DNA from 2 places in the Methylobacterium sp. CM6247 genome. Region 1 is predicted to be linked to the other one. Evidence: riboswitches for the same ligand, from Rfam matches in the RefSeq annotation. Region 1 holds a riboswitch; the other holds the start of a gene.
What was found. Region 1 has a riboswitch for thiamine pyrophosphate ahead of thiO (glycine oxidase ThiO). Riboswitches for the same ligand answer to the same signal wherever they lie in the genome.
Positions count from the first base shown of each region.

Region 2: it holds a riboswitch for thiamine pyrophosphate, as region 1 does, so the genes downstream of both, thiC (phosphomethylpyrimidine synthase ThiC) here and thiO (glycine oxidase ThiO) in region 1, are expected to answer to the same signal.

Region 1 covers NZ_JBTXKX010000003.1:5,341,074-5,355,611, reverse strand. Annotated here, with positions in the region: gene carB (carbamoyl-phosphate synthase large subunit) at 1-1,420, opposite strand, end outside; gene ACYQOP_RS26380 (pseudoazurin) at 1,738-2,178, shown strand; gene ACYQOP_RS26375 (hypothetical protein) at 2,231-2,608, opposite strand; gene carA (glutamine-hydrolyzing carbamoyl-phosphate synthase small subunit) at 2,809-4,047, opposite strand; gene ACYQOP_RS26365 (GatB/YqeY domain-containing protein) at 4,253-4,714, shown strand; gene dnaG (DNA primase) at 4,811-6,733, shown strand; gene rpoD (RNA polymerase sigma factor RpoD) at 6,931-8,931, shown strand; gene ACYQOP_RS26350 (hypothetical protein) at 9,072-9,422, opposite strand; gene ACYQOP_RS26345 (adenylate/guanylate cyclase domain-containing protein) at 9,624-10,874, shown strand; TPP riboswitch at 10,940-11,070, shown strand; gene thiO (glycine oxidase ThiO) at 11,139-12,365, shown strand; gene thiS (sulfur carrier protein ThiS) at 12,362-12,574, shown strand; gene thiG (thiazole synthase) at 12,591-13,385, shown strand; gene ACYQOP_RS26325 (thiamine phosphate synthase) at 13,382-14,014, shown strand; gene ACYQOP_RS26320 (hypothetical protein) at 14,011-14,538, opposite strand, start outside.
Region 2 covers NZ_JBTXKX010000003.1:1,729,525-1,744,062, forward strand. Annotated here, with positions in the region: gene ACYQOP_RS08945 (BA14K family protein) at 40-720, opposite strand; TPP riboswitch at 991-1,097, shown strand; gene thiC (phosphomethylpyrimidine synthase ThiC) at 1,183-3,090, shown strand; gene ACYQOP_RS08955 (D-amino acid dehydrogenase) at 3,143-4,408, opposite strand; gene ACYQOP_RS08960 (tautomerase family protein) at 4,776-5,165, opposite strand; gene aptA (omega-aminotransferase AptA) at 5,234-6,583, opposite strand; gene ACYQOP_RS08970 (aminotransferase-like domain-containing protein) at 6,757-8,163, shown strand; gene ACYQOP_RS08975 (HIT domain-containing protein) at 8,223-8,639, shown strand; gene nudC (NAD(+) diphosphatase) at 8,639-9,544, shown strand; gene ACYQOP_RS08985 (outer membrane protein) at 9,776-10,594, shown strand; gene ACYQOP_RS08990 (ureidoglycolate lyase) at 10,643-11,155, opposite strand; gene ACYQOP_RS08995 (bifunctional allantoicase/(S)-ureidoglycine aminohydrolase) at 11,155-11,991, opposite strand; gene ACYQOP_RS09000 (dicarboxylate/amino acid:cation symporter) at 12,119-13,420, opposite strand; gene ACYQOP_RS09005 (LysR family transcriptional regulator) at 13,635-14,538, shown strand, end outside.

The sequences.
Region 1 (14,538 bases):
CCTCGATCTCGATCTCGTCTAGGCCGGTCAGGCCGGTCTCCAGGGAGCGCAGCGCCTTCTGCAGCGATTCGGCAAAGCAACGGCCGATGGCCATGGCCTCGCCCACCGATTTCATCGCCGTGGTCAGCGTCGGCTCGGCGCCCGGGAATTTCTCGAAGGCGAAGCGCGGGATCTTGGTGACGACGTAGTCGATGGTCGGCTCGAACGAGGCCGGGGTCGCGCCGCCGGTGATGTCGTTGGCGATCTCGTCGAGGGTGTATCCCACCGCGAGCTTGGCCGCGACCTTGGCGATGGGGAAGCCCGTGGCCTTGGAGGCGAGCGCGGACGAGCGCGACACGCGCGGGTTCATCTCGATGACGATCATCCGGCCGGTGGCCGGGTCGATGGCGAACTGCACGTTCGAGCCGCCGGTCTCCACGCCGATCTCACGCAGCACCGCGAGCGATGCGTCGCGCATCACCTGATACTCTTTGTCCGTGAGCGTCAGGGCCGGGGCCACGGTGATGGAATCGCCGGTATGGACGCCCATCGGATCGATGTTCTCGATGGAGCAGACGATGATGCAGTTGTCGTTCTTATCACGAACGACCTCCATTTCGTATTCCTTCCAACCGAGGACGCTCTCCTCGATCAGGACCTCATTGGTCGGCGAAGCGTCGATGCCGCGCTCCACGATGTCGAGGAATTCTTCCCGGTTGTAGGCGATGCCGCCGCCGGTGCCGCCCATGGTGAAGGAGGGGCGGATGATGGCCGGGAGGCCGACTTCGGCCAGCGCGATCAGCGCCTGCCCGATGGCATGCTCGCCGTAGCGCTTGCGACGGTCGGATTCGCCCGCGTGCCACTTCTTCTCGAACGCGGCGAGGGCGGCCGGGCGAGTGGCCTCGTCGGTGGAGGTCTCGATCCGGGCGATCTCAGCGAGGTACTTTTCGCGATCCACCTTCTTGGCGGCGGACGCGTTGGCGACGGCCGATTTCGGCGTTTCCAGGCCGATCTTGGTCATCGCGTCGCGAAACAATTGCCGATCCTCGGCCTTGTCGATGGCCTCGGCCGTTGCGCCGATCATCTGGACGTCGAATTTTTCGAGTATGCCCAGCTTCTTGAGCGAGAGGGCGCAGTTCAAGGCCGTCTGGCCGCCCATGGTCGGCAGCAGGGCGAAGCCGCCGGGAAGGACGTGGCGCTCCTTCTCGATGATCTTGGCGACGATCTCCGGCGTGATCGGCTCGACATAGGTCGCATCCGCCATGTCCGGGTCGGTCATGATGGTGGCCGGGTTCGAATTGACCAGCACGATCCGATAACCCTCCTCGCGGAGGGCCTTGCAGGCCTGCGTCCCGGAATAGTCGAATTCGCAGGCCTGCCCGATCACGATCGGACCGGCACCGATGATGAGGATCGTGGAGAGGTCGGTGCGTTTCGGCATCGGGCGCCTTGGCTTGCGGACGCGCGCGTCCGTCAAGCGCGGCGCCACAATCTGGAGCGGGCCGGATATGGACGCGAGCGGCGTGAATGATCGTTAGGGTTCGCGTCTACACGCGGCGGGAGGGTTTTGGAAGAGCGTCGAGAGGCTTGGCGACGATTGTGCCCGCCCTGGATGACCGCTCGTTCGCCGCCAAGAATAATTAAACTATAATAACTATAAATCTAAGAATATGCAAAATATTGCGCCCTCGACAGAGCTGTGTAATTGAGATGATCGACGCGTTGTCGATCTCGAACAAGACTAATTCGAGGATAAGAATGATAAAGCTAGGAACGCTCGTAGGCACGCTGGCCCTGTGCATCGCCTCCGGCCCAGCCGCTTTCGCCGCCGAGATCGCCGTGAAGACCCTCAACAGCGGGCCGGGTGGTCTGATGGTCTTCGACCCTGCCTTCGTGAAGTTAGCGCCGGGCGACAGCATCAAGTTCGTCCCCCAGGACAAGGGGCACAATGCCGAACTGATCAAGGGCATGGCGCCCGAGGGAGCAGAAACCTTCAAGACCGTCCTGGGCAAGGAGGAGGTCGTCAAGTTCGACAAGCCCGGGGTCTACGGCATCAAGTGCTCGCCGCATTACCTCATGGGCATGATCGCCGTGGTAGTGGTCGGCGATAAGCCAGAGAACCTCGAAGCGGCGAAGGCGGTGACGCACAACAAGCTCGCCGCCAAGCGGTTCGAGCCCCTGCTCGCACAGGTTCAGTGACGTAAGAAGAGGAGGCGGCGCCAAGCCGCCTCCGACTGCCCGCGCGGTACGATCAGAGGCCGATATAGAGGGCGGCCACCGCGCGATCGATGGAGAGATAGAACACGCCGAAGGCCACGGCGGCGGCCGCGGCGAATTCGAGGGCGACGTTGGGCAGGGTCTGCGAGCGGCGCAGGATCTCGCGGCCGAAGAACAGGCTGAGCCAAGCGATCGTGAGGACGACGGGCAGGACGAACAGGAAGGACCAGGTGCTCTCGATGGTCTGGGTGCCGCCGGCCGGGTCGATGAGCGCGCGGATGTTGCGGACCCAGGGGGCGTAGCAGGCCGAATACAGGGCGGTCATCCAGGCGAGAGCGACGGCCACGCCGAGATGGAACGTGAAGACCCGATGCAGGCGCGAGAAATCATCGCGCGCGTCGTCGAACGTCATGTGGAAAACCCCGTGCTCAAGGCAGCAGGACGATCGTCGCGGCGGCGTCACCGTGCCGATCGTCGTTGGCTTCGGGGAGTACCGGTCAAAGCCGGGTTTTTTGTGACAACGAGGGAACCATTTCGCGAATGCCCCGGCGGCGATCCGCCGGAACTCAAGGGATGGGTGCGAAAGCGCCTGACGCGGCGAACGAAACGGCCCTACGCGGCGCCGGTGGGAGCCGTCTCGGCCTTGCCGCTGCGCATTAGCGCCACGAACCGCTCGAACAGGTAGTGGCTGTCGCGCGGGCCCGGCGAGGCTTCCGGGTGGTGCTGTACCGAGAAGGCCGGGCGGTCGGTGAGGGTGAGGCCGCAATTCGAGCCGTCGAACAGCGAGATATGCGTCTCCACCGCCGTCTCGGGCAGGCTGGCCGGATCGACGGCGAAGCCGTGGTTCATTGAGACGATCTCGACCTTCCCCGTGGTCTTGTCCTTCACCGGGTGGTTTGCCCCGTGATGGCCCTGAGCCATCTTCACGGTGCGCCCGCCGAGCGCCAGGCCCATGAGCTGGTGTCCAAGGCAGATGCCGAAGGTCGGAACCTTCTCGTCCAGAAGCTCGCGGATCACCGGAACGGCGTATTCGCCGGTGGCGGCCGGATCGCCTGGACCGTTCGACAGGAAGACACCGTCGGGCTTCATCGCCATGATCGCGGCGGCGGAGGTGGTGGCGGGCACGACGGTGACGTCGCAGCCGGCCTCGGCGAGCAGGCGCAGGATGTTGCGCTTCACCCCGTAATCGATGGCCACGACCTTGAGGCCCTCGCCGATCTGGCGGCTGCCGTAGCCGCTCTTCACCGCCCAGGTCGTCTGCGACCAATCGGAAGTCTCGCGGCTCGTGACCGGCGGAACGAGGTCGAGACCCTCCATCGGGGCGAGGGCGGCGGCGCGCGCCTTCAGTGCCTCGCGGTCGAACCGCCCCTCCGGATCGTTGGCGATGACGGCGTTGGGCATGCCGTGGTCGCGGATGAGGGCTGTGAGCGCCCGCGTGTCGATCCCGGTGATGCCGACGATGCCGCGCGCCTTCAGCCAGGCGTCGAGATGGCTCGACGAGCGCCAGCTCGACGGGTTGGTGACGGCCGAGGCGATGACCGCGCCGCGGACGCCGGAGGCGGGGGCCGCGTCGAGGCTCTCCAGGTCTTCGTCGTTGGTGCCGGTATTGCCGATATGCGGAAAGGTGAAGGTGACGATCTGACCGGCATAAGAGGGGTCGGTCAGGATCTCCTGGTAGCCGGTCATTGCGGTGTTGAAGCAGACCTCGCCGTCGGACGCCCCGGTCTGGCCGATGCCGAATCCTTCGAGGATGGTGCCGTCGGACAGCACGAGCAGGGCTGTCGCGAGCGGCTCGGCCCAGGGTGCGGGCGTGGAGGATGATTGCGCTTGGGCGCCTTCGTCTTGCAGCATCGTCGCGATCTCGCTTATGTCCAGCCGACCCATCGACGCCGGTGCGACGGCGCGCGCTGGTGGCGCATTGTGCGGCGCTCATAACGAGCGGGCCGTGATGGGGTCAATGTGGCCTCGGCGTTCGACCGGCTCAACCACTTCGATTCGCAGAATCTCGCAATTCGCACACCATTCCCGTTATCGGGACTACTTTCAGGAGACCACCATGCTGCGCGCCCGCCTTACCAGCGACATGAAAGAGGCCATGAAGGCCGGCGACAAGGCCAAGCTCGCCACTGTGCGGATGATTCAAGCCGCTTTGAAGGACAAAGACATCGAGGCCCGCGGTCTCGGCAAAGAGCCAGCCACAGAGGAAGAAATTCTCGCGCTACTGCAGAAAATGATCAAACAGCGCAACGAATCCGCTGGCGTCTATGATCAGGGTGGCCGCCCCGAACTCGCTGAGAATGAGCGGGCCGAGGCTGCGATTATCGCGGGTTATCTGCCCCAACAGATGGATGAGGCCGAGACGAGAGCTGCGATCGAGGCGGCTGTCGCGGAAACCGGTGCGGCTGGTCCTAAGGACATGGGCAAGGTCATTGCCGTGTTGAAAGGAAATTTCGCGGGCCGGATGGATTTCGGCAAGGCTAGCGGTCTGGTGAAGGACGTGCTGAACGCCAAATCCTGACTGATTGGGTTTCAGGGGGAGAGCGCGCGTCGAAGCGTTCGGGACTCTTTAAACGCACTGGGCTAGAATGAACCTCTGCGAAGGTTCGGTGCCCCAGTGCGTTACCCACCCCACATCCTCGAAGAGATCAGAGCGCGGCTTCCCGCCTCCGACGTGGTCGGGCGGCGGGTGCGGCTGAAGAAGGCGGGCCGCGAGTGGCGCGGCCTATCGCCCTTCAACTCGGAGAAGACGCCGTCCTTCTATGTGAACGACCAGAAGCAGTTCTACCACTGTTTTTCGAGCGGTAAGCACGGCGACGTCTTCACGTTCCTGATGGAGACCGAGGGCCTCAGCTTTCCCGAGGCGGTGGAGCGCCTGGCCGGGGAGGCGGGGGTGACCCTGCCCGCGCCCAGCGCCGACACGCGGGAGATGGAAACCAAGCGCACCGGCGCTTTCGAGGTCATGGAACTGGCGGCCGCCTATTACGAGGACCAGCTCAAGGGCCGCCTCGGTACCGGCGCCCGCGCCTATCTCGACCGGCGCGAACTCGGCCCCGAGATCCGCTCGCGTTTCCGGCTCGGCTACGCCACGTCGGAGCGCTACGGCCTGCGCGATCATCTGGCCGCGAAGGACGTGGACAAGGAGCTGATGGCCGAACTGGGCCTGCTCGTCAGCGGCGACGACATCGCCGTCCCCTTCGACAAGTTCCGCGACCGGGTGATGTTTCCCATCACCGACAGCCGGGGCCGGGTCATCGCCTTCGGGGGCCGGGCGATGCAGGCCGACGCCAAGGCGAAGTACATGAATTCGCCGGAGACCCCGCTCTTCCACAAGGGGCAGGTGCTCTACAACCTGCACGGCGCCCGCAAAGCGGCCCATGATCGCGGGACGATCATCGCGGTGGAAGGCTATGTCGACGTTATCGCCATGACCATGGCCGGACACCCGAACGCTGTCGCCGGCCTCGGCACGGCCTTGACGGAGGAACAGCTGGCGCTGCTCTGGCGCCATGCCGACGAGCCGATCCTGTGTTTCGACGGTGACGGCGCCGGCCAGCGCGCGGCGTTCAAGGCACTCGATGTGGCCCTGCCGGGATTGACGCCTGGAAAGTCGCTGCGCTTCGCGCTTCTGCCGGAGGGGCAGGACCCCGATGACCTGCTCCGCTCGGCCGGCGCTTCGGCCATCGATCGCGTTCTCGAAGGCGCCCGCCCCCTTGTCGACGTTCTATGGTCGCGCGCTACGGAATCCACGCCAGCGGATACGCCCGAACGCAAGGCTGGTCTCGCCAAAGGGCTTCGCGAGATGGTCGCTTCGATCCGCGACGAGACAGTGAGACGGTTCTATAAGGATGAGATAGAGGGGCGCCTTCGTGGCCTCTCACCCGCTAGTAGCGGTGGCCAGCGTCGGACCGGTTATGAGCCCCGGAACGGTGGTGTATCGACGTTTCAGCGCAAACCGCGACCTGGTGATCCGCCGCCATCGCCGCGAATCACTACGAAGTTCAACCCGCTCTTCGCTGGATCGACTAATTCCGGCGGGACGGCAATGTTTCGCGATCGTGAGGCTATGATCGTCTCGAGCTTGCTGGCTCACCCGGAATTGTTGGGGATAGAAGCCGAGGATCTGGCAGCGCTGGAACTCGACGATCCCGACGCACAGGCGCTGCGGTCCCTGCTGCTGGACCAGGCCGCAGACGCCGATCAGCCCGATGTGGAGGTTCTGGAAACTCGTTTGCGCAGGGCTGGGCTCGGCGAGGCAGCGATACGGCTCGCCTCCCATGTCCGGCCTGGTGACCGCTGGACGCTCGATCCGCATGCAGACCGGATGCGGCTGGAAGACGCATTGCGTCAGGCCGTGATCTTGCACCGGAAGTCTGGCGCGCTAAATAGCGAGCTTCGCTCTGCCGAGCGCGCACTGGTCGAGGATGAATCCGAGGCCAACTTCGCTTGGCTTTGCGACGTCAAGGAACGTATGGCCGTAGTCGCAGGGGCAGAGGCAGACGCCGACGTGCCAGAATCAGACGATACGGCGGCCGCGTAACCACGACGAAACAGAATTTAGAGTGCCGCTTGCGGCGCATGGTTAACAATCGGTCAAGCGTCGTGCTTGTACACCGAAATATGAGATATCGACGCGGTCGCCTCGTGCGCGCCGCACATCACAGAATGGTGGCGTGGACGACGCGGAGTGAGCCGAACGCTCCCGCTCAACGCGACCAGGGCAACAATAGGCGGAACATGGCGACGAAGGCAACGGAACGGGACGATGCGGATGCTGCTCCTGAGCAACAGACCGACGGACCGCTCCTCGATCTGACCGATGCCTCAGTAAAGCGGATGGTGAAGCTCGCTAAGAAGCGCGGCTACATCACCTATGAGGAGATCAACGAGGTGCTGCCTGAGGGGCAGTCCGATCCGGATCAGCTCGAGGACGTGCTGTCGCAGCTGTCCGAGATGGGCATCAACGTCGTCGAGGCCGAAGAGACCGAGGATGCTGGGGGCGACAAGCCTGCCAACGGTGAAGCGTCCGACGACGATGACGCCGCCGAAGGCACGGAAGTCGCCGAGATCGCCCCGACTAAGCCGCTCGCCGTTCGCGAGACGACGGCGAAGGAACCAACCGATCGTACCGACGATCCGGTTCGCATGTACCTGCGCGAGATGGGCTCGGTGGAGCTACTCTCCCGTGAGGGCGAAATCGCCATTGCGAAGCGCATCGAGGCCGGCCGCGAGGCGATGATCGCGGGCCTCTGCGAGAGTCCGCTTACCTTCCAGGCCATCATCATCTGGCGCGATGAGCTCGTCGACGGACGCGTGCTGCTGCGCGACATCATCGACCTAGAGGCGACCTATGCCGGGCCGGACGCGAAGAACGCTCCCCAGCTCACCGAGGGCGAGGATGCGGACGAGGCCGAGGCCGAGGCGCCGATCCCCTCTGAGGGCGGCGACGACGAAGACGACATGGAGAACAACGTTTCGCTCGCGGCGATGGAAGCTGAGATCAAGCCGCGCGTTCTCGAGACGTTCGACAATATCGCCAACAACTATAAGAAGCTGCGCAAGCTCCAGAACGAGCATGCCGATCTGAAGGCGGGTGGCGGAACGCAGACCTCCGCTCAGAGTCAAAAGCAGTCCGACCTCAAGGATACCGTCGTCGCCGACGTGAAGTCGCTGTCACTCAACTCGAACCGCATCGAAGCGCTCGTCGAGCAGCTTTACGACATCAACAAGCGCCTCATCAGCCATGAGGGTCGCCTCATGCGTTATGCCGAGAGCCACGGCGTCGCCCGCGACGAGTTCCTACGCCACTACCAGGGCTGGGAGCTCGATCCGAATTGGATGGAGCGTGTCGGCAAGCTCGGTGGCAAGGGCTGGAAGAACCTTGTCGAGAAGGGCGCCAAGCAGGTTGCCGATCTGCGTGAGCAGATCCTTACGCTCGCGTCGGAGACCGGCTTGGAGATCGGCGAATACCGCAAGATCGTCAACATGGTTCAGAAGGGCGAGCGCGAAGCCCGTCAGGCCAAGAAGGAGATGATCGAGGCCAACCTCCGTCTCGTGATTTCCATCGCTAAGAAATACACCAACCGCGGCCTGCAGTTCCTGGACCTGATCCAGGAGGGCAATATCGGCCTGATGAAGGCCGTCGATAAGTTCGAGTATCGCCGCGGCTACAAGTTCTCGACCTATGCCACGTGGTGGATCAGGCAGGCGATCACCCGCTCCATCGCCGATCAGGCGCGCACCATCCGCATTCCGGTGCACATGATCGAGACGATCAACAAGATTGTCCGGACCTCGCGCCAGATGCTGCACGAGATTGGCCGCGAACCGACTCCCGAGGAGCTGGCCGAGAAGCTGGCCATGCCTTTGGAGAAAGTCCGGAAAGTCCTGAAGATCGCCAAGGAGCCGATCTCCCTCGAAACGCCTATCGGCGACGAGGAGGATTCGCATCTCGGCGATTTCATTGAGGACAAGAACGTCGTTCTGCCGATCGATGCGGCGATCCAGTCGAACCTGCGCGAGACTACCACTCGCGTGCTGGCCTCGCTGACGCCGCGCGAGGAGCGTGTGCTGCGCATGCGCTTCGGCATCGGTATGAATACCGACCACACCCTCGAAGAGGTCGGTCAGCAATTCTCTGTCACGCGTGAGCGTATCCGTCAGATCGAAGCCAAGGCGCTGCGGAAGCTGAAGCACCCGAGCCGCTCCAGGAAGTTGCGAAGCTTCTTGGACAACTGAGGTCGGATCGTTCCGCGTTTCAGGCGACGATCATCTTTCAGAATCTAGAATGGCGCATCCCTCGGTGCGCCATTCTCGTTCAGGGCCTATGACCCGTAAATAAGGGACGCGACGGCTCGTCGGCCTTAGCCACCTACGCGTCAATAGCTTGCCGCACGCGATGGGTCGAAGCCGCGCTTGCGCGAATAGATACTTTCTGCATCCGGCATGATGGCTCCCGCCATAGGATTTACGGGATTGGTGGCCCTGGGCTTTTGCCGAGATGCGTCCGTTCCACAGCCATTGCACAAGGACGCGATAGCCCGTTCACCGCGCCGGGCGATCCGTTCATTGAAGGTTGCCTGGCGCCGGCTGCTGGTTTCGTTCGATTCGGAGAAGCTCGATGTTGTCCGAGCATGAGCCTCGTCGCCTGGTGCAGCCTGCGCGCGGGATGGCGTGTTCGCGGCCGGAAGCGATACAGGCTCGGCCTTTGCCACCCCGGTACACGTCATGGCGATCACGAGGGCGACAACGCGATGTGCGAAAGGCATGGGCTGATCCGATGGTAGAGATAGAAAATTGGCGTCACGATCGGCCGGTGATGGCCAATTCCATATTACCGTGGCACCAATAGGACGACATTTTCGTGGGAACTCGTGACGAACTTGACGGCACCTGTTGTCGCCCCGCCCACTCCGACCCACTTTGGCATCATGCTCGATCTTAGTCCGCCCCATCCTCCGCCGACTGCCGATGCAGACGGGTCGGAGGCGAATGACGTACCGTTCGGGTCGCTGCAGGAGAGTGTCGCCCTCAGGGATTGGCTTTTGAGCGAGGGGGCTCGTCTGCCGCAGGCGGATGATCTTCTGGCCGGGATGTCTGAGCGGTTGATCGCTCTCGGTGTCCCTGTCGATCGCGCATCGACCGCCATCGACACGTTGCACTCCGAGTATTCAGGCGTGGGTCGTTTTTGGACGCGCGAGACTGGCTCGACGGTCCGCTTGTTCCCGCACGGCGATGCATCCGACCGTGCCTATCGAGATAGTCCGTTCTTCACCGTCCACGAGACCGGTGAATGGCTCATCGTCGATCTGAATGACACGAAGGATCTACGGTACTCGATCATTCCCGAACTCAAGGCCGAAGGTTACACTCACTATATCGTTGCGCCGTTGTTCTTTACCAATGGCACGCGTAACGGCATCACCTTCGCAACTCGCGCGGTCGGCGGCTTTCGAGACGAAGACATCGCGATCCTCCGTTTCGTCATGCCCACGCTGGCGGCAGTGATGGAGATGCGGATCGTCAACAAGACGCTGGATCAGGTTCTACGAATTTATGTCGGTGACGAGCCTCACCGAGCTATTCTCTCCGGTGATATCCGCCGGGGGCAAGTCAAGCGTATTCGATCTGCGATTTTTTTTGCAGATATGCGTGACTACACCCAGATTTCGGCAAATATGACACCAGAGGAGGCTGTGGACCTCCTCAATATCTTCTTCGATTGCCTTGTGCCGGCCGTCGAGCGCGAAGGTGGCGAAGTGTTGAAATACCTCGGCGATGGGCTGCTGGCGATCTTCCGCGAACGCGGCGACGACCTTGGCGGAGCCGCTAAAGGCGCACTCATCGCAGCGCGAACTGCCCTAGCCGCACTCGACGAGGCAAATGCCATTGGTCGGTTCGCTCAACCCGTCGTTGCGGGTATCGCCCTCCACCATGGCGAGGCGGCCTATGGAAATGTCGGATCGGGCGCCCGGCTCGACTTCACCGTCATCGGCCGCGATGTGAACCTTGCAAGCCGCCTCGCGCGCCTGAACAAGACGCTTGGAGAGCCGCTTCTCATGTCGAAACCGTTCGTCGATTTCCTCTGGGATGAGTCGGAAGCTCTCGGCGAACACGACCTCGATGGATTCGCCGAACCAATGGGCGTCTATCGGCCAGGGAGAACACCTGTGCCCGTCTGACACGGGTTCTTGTATCCTGAGGCGCCCCTGGGGATTGACCGAGGCGCGATCGTTACCCACATTATGGGCGTTCCAGGGAGATCCCCGTCAAGGGGCTGAGAAACCGATGAGCTTGGGCCATGAGCCCGGGCGGCGCGGAAATCCTTTGAACCTGAACCGGCTCATACCGGCGTAGGGATTGGACCGCGGGTTTCTCTCGAAGGGAGCTCGGCACGCTTCGGATCGGAGCTGAAGGACACCAATCTTTGCGAAGCATCGCGGAGGTTGTTTTTGGACGTCTCAGCTAACCCGACCATCGGTTCCCGCAGAGCGACGGGTATCGTCATTGATAGCAACGCGTTGCCAACCCGAAGCGATGTCGTCGTTGTGGGCGCCGGATTGATCGGTCTCTCTTGTGCGTGGCGTCTGGCTCAAGCCAGGCTGAGCGTCACGGTTATCGAGCGCGACACCGTCGGCGTCGGCGCGAGCCTCGCCGCAACGGGGATGCTGGCACCGGCTGCGGAGCATGAGCCGGGTTCGGATCCTCTACTGCCTCTGGCGCTTGAGAGCCTGGCACGCTGGCCGGGCTTTCGCGACGAACTCCAGGCCGCCTCGGGTATCGGCATCGACTACCGGGAGGAGGGGACTCTCGTCGTAGCCATCGGTCGCGATGAGGTCGACCGCCTTCGATTTCGGCACGACCTGCAGATCCGGTCCGGACTTTCCGCCCGCTGGTTGCCGGGGTCGGAGGTTCGTGCTTTGGAGCCTACCCTATGCCCCTCCGTGACGGCTGGTCTGTTCTGCCCTGACGACCATCAGGTCGATCCACGTCTCGTGATGGCCGGGCTCACCCGCGCAGTTGAGGCCGCCGGTGTCACCATCGTCGAGCACTGCGCAGTGGAGGCGCTCGATTGGGTAGGCGACCGGGTCTGCGGTGCTGCCACGTCTCGCGGGCATATCTCGGCGGCAACCCTGATCCTTGCAACCGGTGCCTGGAGTGGCGACGCCAGCCTTCTTACCGGTGAACTCGCTTTGCCGGTGAGACCCTTGCGGGGTCAATCTCTGGCGCTGAAGACTACAACACGGACCGGCAATCTCTCGCACATGGTCTGGACCGAGCAGGTCCATATGGCCCCGAAGGCAGATGGCCATCTCATCATAGGCGCTACGGTCGAGGATTGCGGCTTCGTCCCCGGCGTCACCGCCGGTGGTCTTTATGCGTTGTTAGAGGGAGCGCGTCGGGTTCTACCCGGCATCGAGGAGATGGAGGTTGAGGCGGTCTGGAGTGGTTTTCGGCCAACCTCCGATGACGATGCGCCGATCATCGATACTCTGGCTCCTGGCCTCGTGGTCGCCACCGGGCATCACCGCAACGGCTATCTTCTCGCTCCAGCCACGGCCGATTGCGTGGCCGAGCTCGTTACCACCGGCGCGTTGCCCGATATCGCAAGCAGTTTCGGTCTCGCTCGATTCCACCGATCTGTGCAGCGCGAGAGGAGGGCCTTCGCATGAAGATCAGCATCAACGGACAGCCTCGCGAGATCGAGGCCGGGGATGTGTCGGCGCTCTTCCGGCTCGAGGCGGAGCAGACCGGAATTGAGAGCCCGCAGGGCATTGCCATCGCGGTGAACGGCACGGTCATTCGCCGGCGGGATTGGGAGACGACCGCCATCACGGAAGGCGACAAGGTCGAGATCGTGCGTGCCATGCAGGGCGGATAGCCGGAGGACAATCATCATGAACGGACGTACGATCGAAACTACTGCGGACGATGCATTGGTCATCGCCGGCGTGGCCTTGAGCTCCCGCCTTTTCATCGGCACTGCTGGTTATCCAACGCAGAGCATCATGGTCGATGCGATCGAAGCATCCGGTGCAGAGGTCGTCACCGCCTCGATTCGCCGCGTCTCGCTGCAAGGCCACGGTTCGGATACTGTGCGGCGCCTGAAGGGCTATCGTTTCCTGCCCAATACTGCCGGCTGCGAGACTGCTCGCGATGCGATTATGACCGCCGATCTCGCCCGTGAAGCCCTCGATACGAACTGGATAAAGGTCGAAGTCATCGGTGACCGGGAAACGCTCTACCCGGACGTGTCCGAATTGCTGGCCGCTTGTCGCCATCTCGTCGATGATGGGTTCGTCGTCCTGCCCTATTGCAATGACGACCCCGTCGTATGTCAGCGGCTTGCTGATATTGGCTGCGCGGCGGTGATGCCGATGGGCTCCCTGATTGGCTCTGGTATGGGGGTCGCCAACCCCGCTAATCTCGAACTGATCTGTCGGCGGGCCAGTGTGCCGGTCATTGTCGATGCCGGAATCGGCACCGCTTCCGATGCTGTGGTCGCCATGGAGCTCGGCGCGGCGGGCTGTCTTCTCAATACCGCTGTGGCCAAAGCGGACGATCCGGTTCGCATGGCTCGCGCCATGCGTCATGCGGTCGAGGCCGGTCGCCTCGCCCATCTTGCTGGCCGAATCCCTAAGCGAGGCCGCGCCGATCCGTCGAGCCCGCAGCTCGGTCTCGTGGGCTCGTGACGCCGAAACCATCAGGTCTACTCGTCGTAACGGACCAGACGGGGAGTGACATCCCGTTGGTTGAAAGGGTCGAGGCGGCCCTTGCCGGCGGTGTCCGCTGGATCTGGTTCAGGGACCGCGATCTCGACGCGGCCTCTCGCCAATCCCTTGCCGAAGACCTGATCATCCCGGTGCGCAGGATGGGTGCCGCTTTCATTGTAGGTGGAGACGCGGCGCTCGCCTGTGCGATCGGAGCAGACGGTGTTCATCTCAGTGGTGGCGCCAAGCGAGAGGATATCCTTTCGGCAAAGCAACAACTTCCATCCGTATGCCTGATTGGCATCTCGGCCCATTCTCCAGCCGAGATCGACAGGGCCGCCGAGCTGGGCGTGGACTATGCGACCCTTAGCCCAATTTTCGAGACGCAAAGCAAGCCGGGATACGGGCCCGCACTCGGGCCGGCTGCGCTCCAATCTGATCGTAGGCGTGAGATACCGGTTTTTGCCCTAGGGGGAATCAGCCCGCTGAATACCCGCGCCTGCCGCAATGCCGGCTTTGCCGGAATTGCGATCATGGGCGGGGTCATGAGGGCCAAGGATCCGGAGGGGGCGGTGCGTGCCTATCGCGAAGCCTGGGACGGTCCGGGCTAGCGCGGGGCAGGCCCGTAGGGAGGACGTGGGATAGCCCGGTGCGCCGCGCGCAGAGCGGCCGACCACCGCTCCCGGAGATCGTGGAAATATGACTCTCCTGCCTCGATCCGATGGCTCACCTCAAGGTCGAGGGCATCGCGTCGGCACACGGCGATATCGATCGGCAAACCCACACCCAGATTCGAACGCATCGTCGAATCCATGGAAACGAGGCCCACCTTCAGGGCGTCATAGAGGTCCGTCTCGAACTTCACGGCCCGATCGAGGATGGGCTTGCCGTATTTATGCTCACCAATCTGAAGGAACGGTGCGTCGGTGCTGCACTCGATGAAGTTTCCGGCCGAGTAGATGAGAAACAGGCGCATCGGCTCATTGCCGATCTGACCGCCGAACAGCAGCGAGATGGAGAATCGCAGGTTCGCTGCCTCGAACCCGGCCTTCTCGATGGCACGCACACGGCGGATCGCCTTGCCGATGAGCTGGGCCGCCTGAAACATCGTCGTGGTTTCGGTGATCTTCAGTGT
Region 2 (14,538 bases), 3.6 Mb from region 1:
ATTGATGAGGTTCAGGCGATCGCGCCCGGACGATGGGCCTTACTGCGGGCAGCGATGACGCAGGCCGTCATTGCCGAGATAGGTGCCCGACCGCTGATCGTAGGAGCGGAAGCGCTGGATGCAGTAGGCCACATCCTGATCGGACCCGCCGACATCCTGCTGAACCTCGACGGCGCCACCATAATAGGCCGGGGCATAGCCGCCGCCGTAATATCCGTTGTCGTAGCCGTTGCCGTAGTACCCGCTGCCATAGCCATAGCCGATCCCGGCGCCCGCCAGACCGAGGCCCAGTCCGAGGCCGAGCCCGCCATAGCCGTAGCCCCGGCCATAGCCGCGGTTGTAGCCATAGCCGCGGTTGTAACCGTACCCGCCTCGGCTGAAGCCGCCGCCCCGGTGGAAACCACCGCCGCCGACATTCGACCCTTGGGCGATACCGCCGTGCCCGCGTCCACCGCCCATTCCCTGACCGCCGCCACCACCGAAGGCGCCGAGACCGCCACCGCCACCGCCACCGCGGCTCATACCTCCACCGCCGCCAAAGGCACCGAGTCCGCCTCCGCCGCCGCCGCGGCTCATACCGCCACCACCACCGCCACGGCTCATACCACCGCCACCGCCACCGAAGGCACCCAGTCCACCGCCCTCACGGGCGTCAGCCGTTGCCGGAAGGAATGCGACCGCGCCAAGAAAGGCGGCGGATGCGAGAATAAGCTTGTTCATGGAACACCAGCCTGATCGTCAAGGGACATTAGGATCGACAACGCGTTGCAGATCGGGATGGCTCCATTGTGTGCGGCCGTTTTAACGTCCGGCGAAAGTCACGCCAATAAAGATCAGTCCTCGCGGATTAAATCCGAGACCACGGTCAACGGACGGATAAAAGCCTGGATCGAAAGACCCGCGATCCGGTCGGCACGGCGAGCGACGATTCACTTCGGCGAGGATGTTCCTCCCGACGATTGACAAAGGCGCAGCGAACGCAGACTTTCGAATCGTTCCGAGGGGGGCCCCGTTCAGGGGGCTGAGATAGGGCCGCAGCCCTGACCCTTGAACCTGATCCGGCTCATACCGGCGGAGGGACGGGAACTACGCTTGGGTTGTCTGCTCCAAACGAGCGGGTGCCCGTCGTCCTGACGTACCGTTGCGAACCGGATCGCCTCCCACGCCAGGAGCGAATCCGATATGAACGCACCCGTCCTTCCCAAAGACCTTTCCGGACAAGAACCCGCCAAGGGGCAGCCGCAAGCGGTGACCACCGGCCCGATCATGGGCTCGCGCAAGGTCTATGCGAGCGTGGCTGGCCGTGACGACATCCGGGTGCCGTTCCGCGAGGTCACGTTGAGTGATCCGAAGGAGGCGCCGGTGCGGGTCTACGATCCGTCTGGCCCCTATACCGAGACCGATGCCCGGATCGACCTGAATGCCGGCCTGCCCCTGCTGCGCGACCCGTGGATCGCCAAGCGCGGCTATGCCACGATCACGCCGCGCGCGGTCAAGCCCGAGGACAACGGCTTCGTGCCGGAGGACAAGCTCGTCGCCCCCTGTCCGGCGACGCGCCAGATCCGCAAGGCCGGCCCCGGCCAGATGGTGACGCAGTACGAGTTCGCCAAAGCCGGGATCATCACCGAGGAGATGATCTACGTCGCCCACCGCGAAAACCTCGCCCGCGAGACGATGCTGGAAGGCGCGCAGACCGCGCTGGCCGACGGCAACAGCTTCGGTGCCTCGCTCCCCGCTTTCATCACCCCCGAATTCGTGCGCGACGAGGTGGCGCGCGGCCGCGCCATCATCCCGGCCAACATCAACCACCCCGAGGTGGAGCCGATGGCGATCGGCCGCAACTTCCTCGTCAAGATCAACGCCAATATCGGCAATTCGGCCGTGACCTCGTCGGCAGCGGAAGAGGTGGAGAAACTGGTCTGGGCGACCCGCTGGGGCGCCGACACGGTGATGGACCTCTCCACTGGTCGAAACATCCACAACATCCGCTCGTGGATCGTGCGCAACTCGCCCGTGCCCATCGGCACCGTGCCGATCTACCAGGCGCTGGAGAAGGTCGGCGGCGATCCGCTGAAGCTCGACTGGGAGGTCTTCAAGGATACCCTCATCGAGCAGGCCGAGCAGGGCATCGATTACTTCACCATCCATGCGGGCGTCCGCCTCGCCCATGTGCCGCTCACCGCGCGCCGGGTCACCGGCATTGTCAGCCGAGGCGGCTCGATCATGGCGCGCTGGTGCCTCGCCGGTCACCGGGAATCGTTCCTCTACGAGCGGTTCGACGAGATCTGCGACATCATGAGGGCCTACGACGTCTCGTTCTCGCTGGGCGACGGCCTGCGCCCTGGCTCCATCGCGGATGCCAACGACGCGGCGCAGTTTGCGGAACTCGAGACCCTCGGCGAGCTGACGAAGATCGCCTGGGACAAGGGCTGCCAGACCATGATCGAGGGCCCCGGCCACGTGCCGATGCACAAGATCAAGGTGAACATGGAAAAGCAGCTGGAGGAGTGCGGCGAGGCGCCGTTCTACACCCTCGGCCCGCTGACCACCGATATCGCACCGGGCTACGACCACATCACGTCGGGCATCGGCGCCGCCATGATCGGCTGGTTCGGCTGCGCCATGCTCTGCTACGTCACCCCGAAGGAGCATCTCGGCCTGCCCAACCGCGACGACGTCAAGGAAGGCGTCATCACCTACAAGATCGCGGCCCATGCCGCCGATCTCGCCAAGGGCCATCCGGCGGCGCAGCTGCGCGACGACGCCCTGTCACGCGCCCGGTTCGACTTCCGCTGGGAGGACCAGTTCAACCTGTCGCTCGATCCCGACACGGCGCGCGCCTACCACGACGAGACCCTGCCAAAGGACGCCCACAAGGTCGCGCATTTCTGCTCGATGTGCGGCCCCAAATTCTGCTCGATGAAGATCACGCAGGATCTGCGCGCCGAGGTGCTGGCGATGGAGGCGGCAGGTCAGGTGTTGGGCGAGGCGACGCCCATGAGCCAGGCCGAACGCGAGGCGGGAATGGCGGCCAAATCCGCCGAGTTCCAGGCCGAGGGCGGCAAGCTCTACGTCGACGCGGCCGAATAGGCCGCCTCGCCTCACCCTCTCGCGCCCGGCGCGAGAGGGCATTACCCCGTTGTCAGGCTCCGCGTGCGTAGCGGCTGACGGCGAGGTCCGGGGTGGCGATGTCCGGCGTGCGGCCGGAGATAAGATCGGCCAGCACCCGGCCCGAGCCGCAGGCCATGGTCCAGCCCAGGGTGCCGTGGCCGGTATTAGTGTAGAGGTTCGACAGGCGCGTTCCGCCGACGATGGGCGTGCCGTCCGGCGTCATCGGCCGCAGGCCGGTCCAGAACGTGGCCTGCGAGAGATCGCCGCCCGCCGGGAACAGATCACCGACGGAGCGGACTAGGGTTTCCCGGCGCGGTCCCCGCAGGACCGCGCTGAAACCGGCGAGCTCGGCGGTGCCGCCGACCCGGATGCGGTCGCCGAGCCGGGTGATCGCGACCTTGTAGGTCTCGTCCATCACCGTCGAGACCGGGGCGGCGTCGATATTGGTGACCGGCAGGGTGAGGGAATACCCCTTCACCGGATAGATCGGCAGGTCGATGCCGAAGGGCCGGAGCAGAGCCGGGGTGTAGCTGCCCATGGCCGCCACATAGGCGTCGGCGGTCAGCACCTCGCCCGCTGCCGTCGCCACGCCGCTGATCCGGTCGCCTTCGCTGCGCAGGCCTGTGATGGCCGTGCCGTAGCGGAAGACCACACCGAGGTCTTCGCAGAGTGCGGCGAGCCGCTGGGTGAAGAGGTGGGCGTCGCCGGTCTCGTCGCCGGGGAGCCGCAGGCCGCCGACGAAGGTCCCGGCCACCCGCGCCAGGGCCGGCTCGGCCATGATGCAGCCGGCAGGGTCCAGCACCGCGTAGGGAACGCCGTAAGCATCGAGGACATGGGTGTCGTCGCCGACATGATCGAGTTGCTTGGCGGTCCGAAACAGCTGGAGCGTGCCCTGCTCGCGATGGTCGTAGGCGATGCCGGTCTCGGCGCGCAGGTCGCGCAGCACGTCGCGGCTGTATTCGGCCAGACGCACCATCCGGCCCTTGTTGCGCTGGTAGGCTTCCTCCGTGCAATTCGCCAGCATCCGGGCAAGCCAGCCGTAGAAACGCGGCTCGAAGCTCGGCCAGACCACGAGGGGCCGGTGGCGCATCATCAGCCACTTCATCGCCTTGAGGGGAATGCCGGGCGCCGCCCAGGGTGCCGAATATCCCGGCGAGACCTGGCCGGCATTGGCGAAACTCGTCTCGAGCCCCGCCGCCGGCTGGCGCTCCAGCACGGTGACCCGATGGCCGGCTTTGGCCAGGTAATAGGCCGAAGTGACGCCGACGACACCGCCACCGAGGATCAGGACATGCATGGTCGGCGTTCCGTAGAGGGTCGGGGTTAGGGTCCGGAATGAGCTTGTCGCCCCGAGCGGGTTCGCATTGGCGGGCCAACACGTCACCTCGCTCAGTCCCTATGGCGTGTCGCAGGTTTCAGGCCGCAGAAGCGGCGACCCTCGTTGCGAAACCCGCCCAGGGCCTGTTTGATCGGGTTTTCCAGCGGATGCTTGTGCCAGAGCAGATCATCCCAGCAGACCACCTCATCCTGAGGCGCCCTTTGCTTGAGCAAAGGGCCTCGAAGGAGCCCTCCAGTCGTCTCCCGATCCCTGGAAGCCTCCTTCGAGGCCGCTACGCGGCACCTCAGGATGAGGTTAAGCTCTAGAATAAGAACTCAAACGATTGTCAGAGTTCGCCGGTGAGGAACTGAGCCCGGCCGTGGCCGAAGGACCAATCCTCGTCGGTGTTCTCCACCGTCGAGACCATGACGTCGGCCGGGGCGATGCCGCAGGCGGCTTCGAGCTTCTCGGTCAGCAGCCGGTAGAACAGCTGCTTCTTCTCTTTGCCGCGCGGCCGGGTGATCATCTGGACCACCACAACGTCCTTGGTGCGCGGGATGTCGAGCCCGGTATCCTCGACGATCATCCGCGAGGGCTTGTGCTCGGTGACGATCTGGTAGCGGTCGCCCGGCGGAACGTTGAACGCCTCCAGCATCGCCTCGTGCGCGGCGTCGAGGAGCGTCTTCAGTTCGGAATCGGTGCGGCCTTCCAGGATATCGAAGCGCATCAGGGGCATGTCGGTTCAACCTTTGAAGAGAATGGAACGGGTCACGGGCCGTCTATCGGGAGTGCGCCGGCCGCCGGTCAGGCTTCGGCGCGGATGAGACCGCGCAGCATCTCGATCATGCCGGTGATCTCGGCTTGGGTCGAGATGAAGGGCGGGCCCATGGCGATGGTGTCGCCGGTGAAGCGCAGGAGGATGCCTTCGCGCAGGCCGCGCTCGAAGATCCGCAGAGCGCGCGCGCCGGGCTGGCCCGGTGTCGGTTCGAGATCGACGGCCGCCGTCAGGCCGAAATTGCGGATGTCCTTGATGCCCGGTTCGTCGCGCAGCGTGTGGACGGCCCCCTCGAGGATCGGCTCCAACTCGCGCACGCGGGCGAAGAGGTCGCCCTCCTCCATCAGGTCGAGGGAGGCATGGGCGACGGCCGCCGCCAGGGGATGGCCCGAATAGGTGTAGCCGTGGAACAGCTCCACCGCCGCGGCCGGCCCGGTCATGAACGTGTCGTAGATCTCCTTGCGGACGATGACGCCGCCCATCGGCACGATGCCGTTGGTGATGCCCTTGGCGAAGGTGATCATGTCCGGGATCACACCGAGGCGGTCCGCGCCGAAGGGCGCGCCGAGCCGCCCGAAGCCGGTGATCACCTCGTCGAAGATCAGCAGGATGCCATGGCGCGTGCAGATTTCGCGCAGGCGCTGGAGATAGCCCAGCGGCGGCACGATGACCCCGGCCGAGCCCTGCAGCGGCTCGACGATGACGCAGGCGATCGTGCCCGCATCGTGGAGCGCCACCATCCGTTCGAGGTCGTCGGCGAAATGCGCGCCCCAAGTCGGCTGGCCCTTCGAGAACGCCATCTCGGCATAATCGTGGGTATGGCGCAGGTGGTCGACGCCCTGGATCATGGCGGTGGCGAACATCTTGCGGTTGGCCACCATGCCGCCCACCGACATGCCGCCGAAGCCGACGCCGTGATAGCCCTTCTCGCGGCCGATCATGCGGAAGCGGCCGGCCTCGCCGCGCAGGCGGTGATAACCAAGGGCGATCTTGAGGGCGGTATCGACGGCCTCCGAGCCGGAGTTGGTGAAGAACACCCGGTCCAGCCCGTCCGGGGCCATGTCGGCTATACGCTCGGCCAGCCGCAGCGTCACAGGGTTGGTCATCTGGAAGGCGGTACAGTAATCGAGGGTCTCGGCCTGCCGGCGCAGGGCCTCGACGATCCGCGGCTGGGCGTGGCCGAGGGGGCAGCACCACAGGCCCGACAGGCTGTCGAACAGCTCGCGCCCCTCGGCGGTGCGGTAATAGGCGCCCGTCGCCGAGGTGATGATGCGCGGCGTCGGGTCGGCCTTCACATGGCGATTGGGCGTGAACGGCATCCAGTACGGCTCGACATTGAGCTGCCGGTCCGCCGCCTGATCGATGATCGCATGATCCATGTGTCTCTCCGCCGATCCGCGATGCAAGATCCCGACCCTCGCCGCGCTGCGTTATCGCCCGGCCCTGGCTCACCGACTATCGACAGTTGGCGGGTTGGCACGCGCAGCTGTATCTGTTCACCCGCCCATACAGTCGGATCGCCGAGACCGGCCTCGCCCGTGGATGACGGCCCATGATCAGCCTCGACCCCGCCAGCACCGCCCCCCTCGTCGCCCAGTTGGTGGAGGCCTTCTCCGAGCGCATCCGCAGCGGAGGCGTGGCGCCGGGCGCCCGACTGCCCTCGGTGCGCAAGCTGGCCGTTCAGTGCGGCGTGAGCACGCTCACCGTCTCGAACGCCTACAATCGGCTGGTCGCGGACGGCCTGCTCGAAGCCCGACGCGCGAGCGGATACTTCGTCTCGGCCCGGCTGCTCGATCGCAAATCCGTCGTCCCCCGGCGGAAACCCGTGCAGATCTCGGTGGATTCCGGCTGGCTGCTCCAGCGGGTCTACGAGGAGGACGCTTTCACCGTCAAAGCCGGCTGCGGCTGGCTTCCCGACAGCCACCTGTTCGCCGACGGGATCAAGCAGGCCCTGGCGGCCCTGGCGCGGCGCCCCGACCGGCTGGTCTCGCGCTATGGGCATCCCCTCGGCCACGCGCCCTTGCGCCGGGCGATCCAGTTGCTCCTTGCCCAGCGCAACATCGAGTGCGAGCCGGACCAGATCCTGCTGACGCATGGGGCGAGCCAGGCCCTCGATTTGACCATGCGGACCTTCCTCCAGCCGGGCGACGTCGCCTTCGTGGACGATCCTGGCTATTGCAACCTCTACCCCTCGCTCCACGCGATGGGGGTGACCATCGTCGGCGTCGAGCGGACCCTCCAGGGGCCGTCGATCCCCGCGCTCCAGGCACTGGCGGAGCGGCACAAGCCGAAGCTGTTCTTCACCAATACGAGCTTCCACAACCCCACCGGGACGTCCTGCTCGCCGGCCACCGCCTACCAGATCCTCCGCATCGCCGAGAAACACGACTTCCAGATCGTCGAGGACGACATCTATGCGAGCTTCGTCGAGGAGACGGCGCCCAGCATCGCCAGCCTCGACCAGCTCGCGCGCGTCATCCACATCAGCAGCTTCTCGAAGACCATCTCGCCCGCCCTGAGGGTCGGCTATCTCGCCTGCAACCCCGAGAATGCGCAGCGGCTCCTGCGCATGAAGATGGCGGCGAGCCTGACGAGCTCGGAAATCTCCGAGAGCATCGTCCACTCGATCCTGACGGAAGGCCAGTACCGCCTCCACATCGCGCGGCTCCGCGAAAAGCTCGCCGCCGAGCAGAAGATTGTGGCCGAGGCCCTGCTCTCGGTGGGCCTGTCGCTGTTTCACCGCCCCGCCAACGGGCTCTTCCTCTGGGCCGGCTTCGGCGGCGATCCGGACACGGCCGGCCTCGCGCAAAGGGCCGCCGCGAAGGGCATCATGCTCGCCCCCGGACACCTGTTCCGCGCCGATCAGGAGCCGACCCCGTGGCTGCGCTTCAACGTGGCGCATGCCAACGCGCCGGCCCTGTTCCGCTTCCTCGACACCGAGCGGCCCGCGCCCGCGTGACTTACGAGGCCGAACCGGCGAGAACTCCGCATTCCCAACGCATCCCAGCTTGAGCGGCGATGACAAACGATTTCACCCTCGACCCGCGCCTCGTCGCCGACACCGTGCCGGTGGGCGACCTCGCCTTGTGCAGTGTCCTGCTGATGGACGACGCCCGGTTTCCCTGGCTGATCCTGGTGCCGCGCCGGGCGGGTGCCAGCGAACTCACCGACCTGTCAGCGGAGGATGCGCGCGACCTCATGGACGAGATCCGGATCGCCACCGGCGTGATGCTGGCCCTCGCCAAGCCCGACAAGGTCAACGTCGCGGCCTTGGGCAACGTCGTACCGCAGCTCCATGTCCATGTGATCGGGCGTTTCCTGTCCGATCCGGCCTGGCCCTCGCCGGTCTGGGGCGTAGGCACGCGCCAGTCCTATCCGCACCACGCCCGCGCCCAGATGATCGAGCGCATCGGCGCCCTGTTCGCGGCCGCCTGATGAGTGCGCGCCTCGACCAACTCGGCTATGCGGAAAGCCGGCTCGTCCGCCATTCGGCCGAGAGCAGCGACCTCGTGCCGAAGCCGGACGCGCCGGATGCGCGGATCGTGCTGGTGGCGGGGGACCGCATCGTCCTTGCCGGCGATACGGCGCTCCTCCCCTCCGGGCAGGCGGCGAGTGCCTGTCACGCCGATCTCACGCTCTTCCTCGGCCGCCTCGACGGGGCTCCGGTCTTCGCCTGCGCGGTCTCGCCGGAGTCCGCCGACGGGTACGAGTCCGATCCCGGCTTCCGCACCACCGACCTGCGCAGCCTCGCCGCCGAGAATGCGGTAGCGCCGCATGAACTCGGCCTCCTCGCCACGGCGAAATCCATCCTGGCCTGGCATGCCCGCCACGGCTTCTGCGCCAATTGCGGAACGGCCACCCGTTTCGCCGCCGGCGGTTTCCGCCGCGAATGCTCGACCTGCGAGACCCATCACTTCCCCCGCGTCGATCCCGTGGTGATCATGCTGATCCGCCGTGGAGAAACCTGTCTGCTCGGCCGCTCGCCGCGCTTCAAGGAGGGGATGTATTCCTGCCTCGCCGGCTTCCTGGAGCCCGGCGAGACCATCGAGGACGCGGTCCGCCGCGAGACCCTCGAAGAGGCGGGGCTGAGGATCGGCGCGGTGACCTACCACGCCTCGCAGCCTTGGCCGTTCCCGTCGTCGCTGATGATCGGCTGCGCGGCGGAGGCCCTGGACGAAGCGATCACCATCGATCCGGCAGAGCTCGCGGACGCCCGCTGGTTCACCCGCAACGAGGTGGCGGCGATGATCGCCGGCACCCATGGCGAGGGACTGACCGTGCCGCCGCCTATGGCGATCGCTCATCTGCTCATGCGTGCCTTCGTCGAGGAGCGGCTTTAATGGGCTGTGGAAACCGGTCGACAGACTCACGGCAGTGGCATTTTTGTACCTCCCCGAGGAGGAGTTAGCCACGTCGCGTCATGGTTAAAAATTTCGGACGATCGGTCCGAAATTGTGTCTTCCCGGCACTATCCCAGGATCGCTCCGTTGATTCACGTCGCTGCCGTCAATGGAGGCGGCGAGGGGAAGATGGCGAAAGTTTTGTTGGGTGTCGGCGCGATAATCGGGCTGATGACCGGGACCGCGGCTGCGGCGGACCTACCCCGCCGCGCTGCGCCGCCACCCGTCTTCGTGCCGCTTCCGAGCTTCAGCTGGACCGGCTTCTACGCCGGTGTGCAGGCCGGATACGGCTTCACCGACCGGCAGACCGTCCGCACGGCGGCGACCTCGGTGAATGGCAGCAACGCCGATCTCTTCATCGAGCGCGCCGGCATCGCCTCCCTGTCCTCCCGGCAGGAAGGCTTCGTGGCCGGCGGTCAGGCCGGGTACAATTACCAGTTCACCCCCGGCGCGGGCCTCGTCCTCGGCATCGAGACCGACATTGCCTATACCGACCTGGACGAGACCAAGCGCAGGTCGCGCGGCATCTTCGGGTCGGGCAGCGATTCGGCCGTGGTGACCACCACGCGTCAGAGCCTCGATTTCCTCGGCACCGTGCGCGGCCGGCTCGGTTACGCGTTCGATCGCGTCCTGGTCTACGGCACCGGCGGTCTCGCCTACGGCAACGTGAACTACCAGAACGCGTCGAGCTTGCAGTTAGGGGGAACTTCGACCCTCGACCTCTTCGCCGGCGGGATCGACCGTCTCGAGACCGGCTTCGCCTATGGCGGGGGCATCGAATACGCCCTGCCGACCGAGAGTTTCCTCAACGTCTTCCGCTCCTCCGCGGTGACGCTGAAGGTGGAATACCTGCATTACGATCTCGGCAAGCGCAGCGTCCCGCTGACGGGCTCCAGCGGACTCGCCCAGTCCCTCGTGGAGGCGACCTCGCGCTTTCGGTCGGAGGGAAGCGTCGTCCGGGTCGGGCTGAACTACAAGTTCGGCTCCTGAGCCATCGGGACATCCGGCTCGCGATGCCCTCCGGGGCATCGCGGCGGCTTATCCCTCCGACATTGTCGGCAGAGCGACCGTCCAAGGCTCGTCGAGCCGAACCTCTTCCAGGTTGGTGCCCGTCCCGCCGCGATCGATCACCAGGAACTCCTGGGGCGCACCGAAGGGGGTCAGCACGCCGTGCCACGTGCCGATAGCGTAGCAAACCCCCTGGCCCGGCGCCGTGACGAAGGCCTGTGGTGGTCCGGGCCGCCCGTCCTCGTCGGGGCACACGACGACGAGGAACGGCGCGTCGTTCAGCGGCACGAAGGCCTGCGCGCCGAGGGGATGGCGCTCGATGAGACCGACCCTCAGCGGCAGGGGATAGGGCTCGGCTTCGACGAGGCCGATCACCACCCGCGCGCCCTCGCCGATGGCGCGGATTTCCGCCAGATCGTGGAAGCGGCGCGCCATGCCGGCATTCATCGGGCGCGGATCGACGGCCGCCCTGTCGATGACCGTCCCGAACGGGGCGAAGGCCTCGGGCGTGAGCGGGCGGGCGACGATGTGGCGGGCGCTCATCACCCGATCCTGCGCGGTGTCAGAGCCGGGTGGCGGTTGACGTCCTTGTAGAGCAGGTAGCGGAAGGGACCGGGGCCGCCAGCGTAACAGGCCTGGGGGCAGAAGGCGCGCAGCCACATGAAATCGCCGGCCTCCACCTCGACCCAGTCGCGGTTGAGCCGGTAGACCGCCTTGCCTTCGAGCACGAAGAGCCCGTGCTCCATCACATGGGTTTCCTCGAAGGGAATCGAAGCACCGGGCTGAAGCGTCACGATGTTCACGTGCATGTCGTGGCGCACGTCGTCGGGGGAGACGAAGCGGGTCGTGGCCCAGACACCGTTCGTGCCGGTCATGCCCCGCGGCTCGATCTCGGAATCGTGGCGGATGAAGGCGGGGGGCACATCGATGCCCGGCACGGGCTCGTAGGCCTTGCGGATCCAGTGGAAGCGGGCCGGCTCGCCGCCGTCATTGCGCAACGTCCAGGGGGCGCCCGGAGGAAGATAGGCATAGCTGCCGGAGCGGAGGGCATGCGTGGCCCCCTCCAGGACGAGGCTGGCATGACCGCCGACCACGAACAGCACGCCCTCGGCGCGGGCGTCGAGTTCCGGGCGCTCGCTGCCGCCGCCGGGCGCGACTTCCATCAGGTACTGGGCGAAAGTTTCGGAAAAGCCGGAGAGCGGGCGGGACAGGATCCAGGCGCGGGTGTCGTCCCAGAACGGCAGCACGCTGGTGACGATGTCGCTCATCACGCCTTTCGGGATGACCGCATAGGCTTCGGTGAATACGGCCCGGCCGGTCATCAGCGCGGTCTGGGGCGGCAGTCCACCGCAGGGCGGGTTATAGGAAGAGGCGGTCACGGGCTCGTCTCCAACAATTCATGCGACTCGTTCGAGCCGTTAACGTCGCGGGCCCAGCGCGGATCGTGCCAGGGCGGACCCGGATTGGCCTGTTCCGACCTGGGCGCGCCGGATGTCGTCCCGGAGCTTACGCCTTGGCAAGGGGGCTATCGAGCACCGCCGCCGTGTCGGTGGCGACCTCTCCGTTCAGGACGCGATGGGCCTGAGCCCGATCGATATCGCCCTCCCAGGCGGCGATGACCACCGTCGCCACGCAATTGCCGATGAGGTTGCCGAGCGCCCGGGCGATGCCGACGAACCAGTCGATGGACAGAACCAGCACCAACCCAATCACCGGGATTTCCGGCACCGCCGACAGGGTCGCCGCCAGGACGACGATGGCCGATCCGGGGACGCCGTGTGCGCCCTTGGAGGTCAGGAGGGCGATGCCGAGGATCAGCATCAGGTGTCCGAAGGACAGGGGCGTGTTGGTGGCCTGCGCGATGAAGACGGTGGCGAGGGTGAGGTAGAGGGAAAAGGCGTCGAGGTTGAACGAGTAGCCCGTGGGGATCACCAAGCCGACGGTGGAATCGCGGATGCCGAGCCGTTCGAGCTTGCGCATGATCTGCGGCAGCACGCTGTCGGAGGAGGCCGTGCCCGCCACCACCATGAGTTCCTCGCGCAGATAGGCCAGGAGCTTCAGGATGCTGAAGCCGGCCGCGCGCAGGATCGCGCCGAGCACGACGAAGACGAAGAAGGCGACGCCCACATAGAACAGGGCCACCAGCATCCCGAGCTGCCGCAGGGAGCCGATGCCGTACTTGCCGACGGTGAAGGCGACGGCGCCGAGGACACCGAGGGGGGCCAGCCGCACGATGAAGCCGATGATCTTGAACAGGACGGCGGTGATCCGCTCGATGCTCTGCGCCAGGGGCTGCCCGTGCTCGCCGAGCAGCGCCAGTCCTGAACCGAACAGGATCGCGATGATGAGGACCTGGAGGATGTCGCCCTTGGCGAAGGCATCGACGATCGTGGTCGGGATGATCTTCATCAGGAAGTCGACGGTGCCTGTCACCTGCCCGACCCGGTCGGTGTAGCTGGCGATGGCCTTGGCATCGAGAGTGGAGGGATCGATGTTCATGCCGGCCCCCGGCGCGAACACGTAGGCGAGGACGATGCCGAGCACGAGGGCCAGGGTCGTGACCGCCTCGAAATAGATCAGCGCCTTGAGACCGACCCGGCCGACCTTGCGCAGGTCCCCCGCCCCGACGATGCCGTGCACGACGACACCGAAGACCAGGGGCGCGATCGCCATCTTGATCAGCTTGATGAACCCGTCGCCGAGGGGCTTCAGGGCGACGGCGAAATCCGGCCATACGATGCCGAGGACGATCCCGAGGACGAGGGCCGAGACCACCTGACCGAACAGGGACGCAAAGAAGCGCCGCATGCGAACCTCCAACCGTTGCTTCAGGCCGTTCGTCGCTCCGCGTGCCCGGCCCCGGTGCATCGGAAGATTCACTGACAGGAGGTGGGACGTCCTGCGGAGTCATGCAGGAATTACATGTCCTCGCCCATCGCCGAGCGCAGCATTGTTCGACCCGAGGCAGCCGTCAAATATATCTTTCATCGCCATTAAGAGGCTCAGCGTATGAATGGCGGTCATGGAACTTCGCCACCTCCGCTACTTCGTGGCCGTCGCAGAAAAGCTCAGCTTTACAGCGGCGGCGGATGCTCTCGGCGTGGCGCAGCCGCCGCTGAGCCAGCAGATCCGCGATCTCGAAACCGAGATCGGAACCCGACTGCTCGAGCGGACGACGCGCCGCGTGTCGCTCACGCAGGCGGGCCAGGATTTCCTGGTCCGGGCCAAGGCCATTCTCCACAGCGCGCAGGACGCCACCGAGCGGGCGCATGCCATCGGCTGCGGCAGCGTCGGCGTGCTCAATGTCGGCCTGACGGGCTCCATGCTCGCCGGACCGCTCGGCGGACTGATCTATAAGTTTCAGGAGACCTTCGTCGGAGTCGATATCCAGATCCATGAGATGTCGCCTGACAAGCAGATCGCTGCGCTGAAATCGGGGCAGACGGACATCAACTTCCTGCGAACTCCGCCGCAGGACCCGGACCTGACGAGCGAATTGGCCTGGAGCGAGGGAATCAACGTCGTCCTGCCTAAAGGCCACAGCATCACCACCGAATCGGTGACGTTGAGCTGTCTGAAGGACGAGAAGTTCGTCTTCCTGCGTCTGCGGGATTCGCTCTTTGCCAGGCACATCCTGCAATGCTGCATCGGCGCCGGTTTCTACCCGACGATCTCGCAGCAGGCGGTGGAAGCCGCCTCGCTCACCAGCCTCGTGGCGGCGGGTTTCGGTGTCGCCCTGATCCCGGAATTCGTGGCGAAGCTCGCCCATGCGAACGTCACCTATCGGCCCGTCGTCTCGCCGATCCTGTCGGCGGATGTCCACGCCCTCTATCATCTGCGGTCGGGGCCGATGGCGCAAAATTTCCTGGCTCTGATGCGAAGCGACGCGGAGCGCTTGGCTACCGAGTTGCGGCGAGACCGGCCTT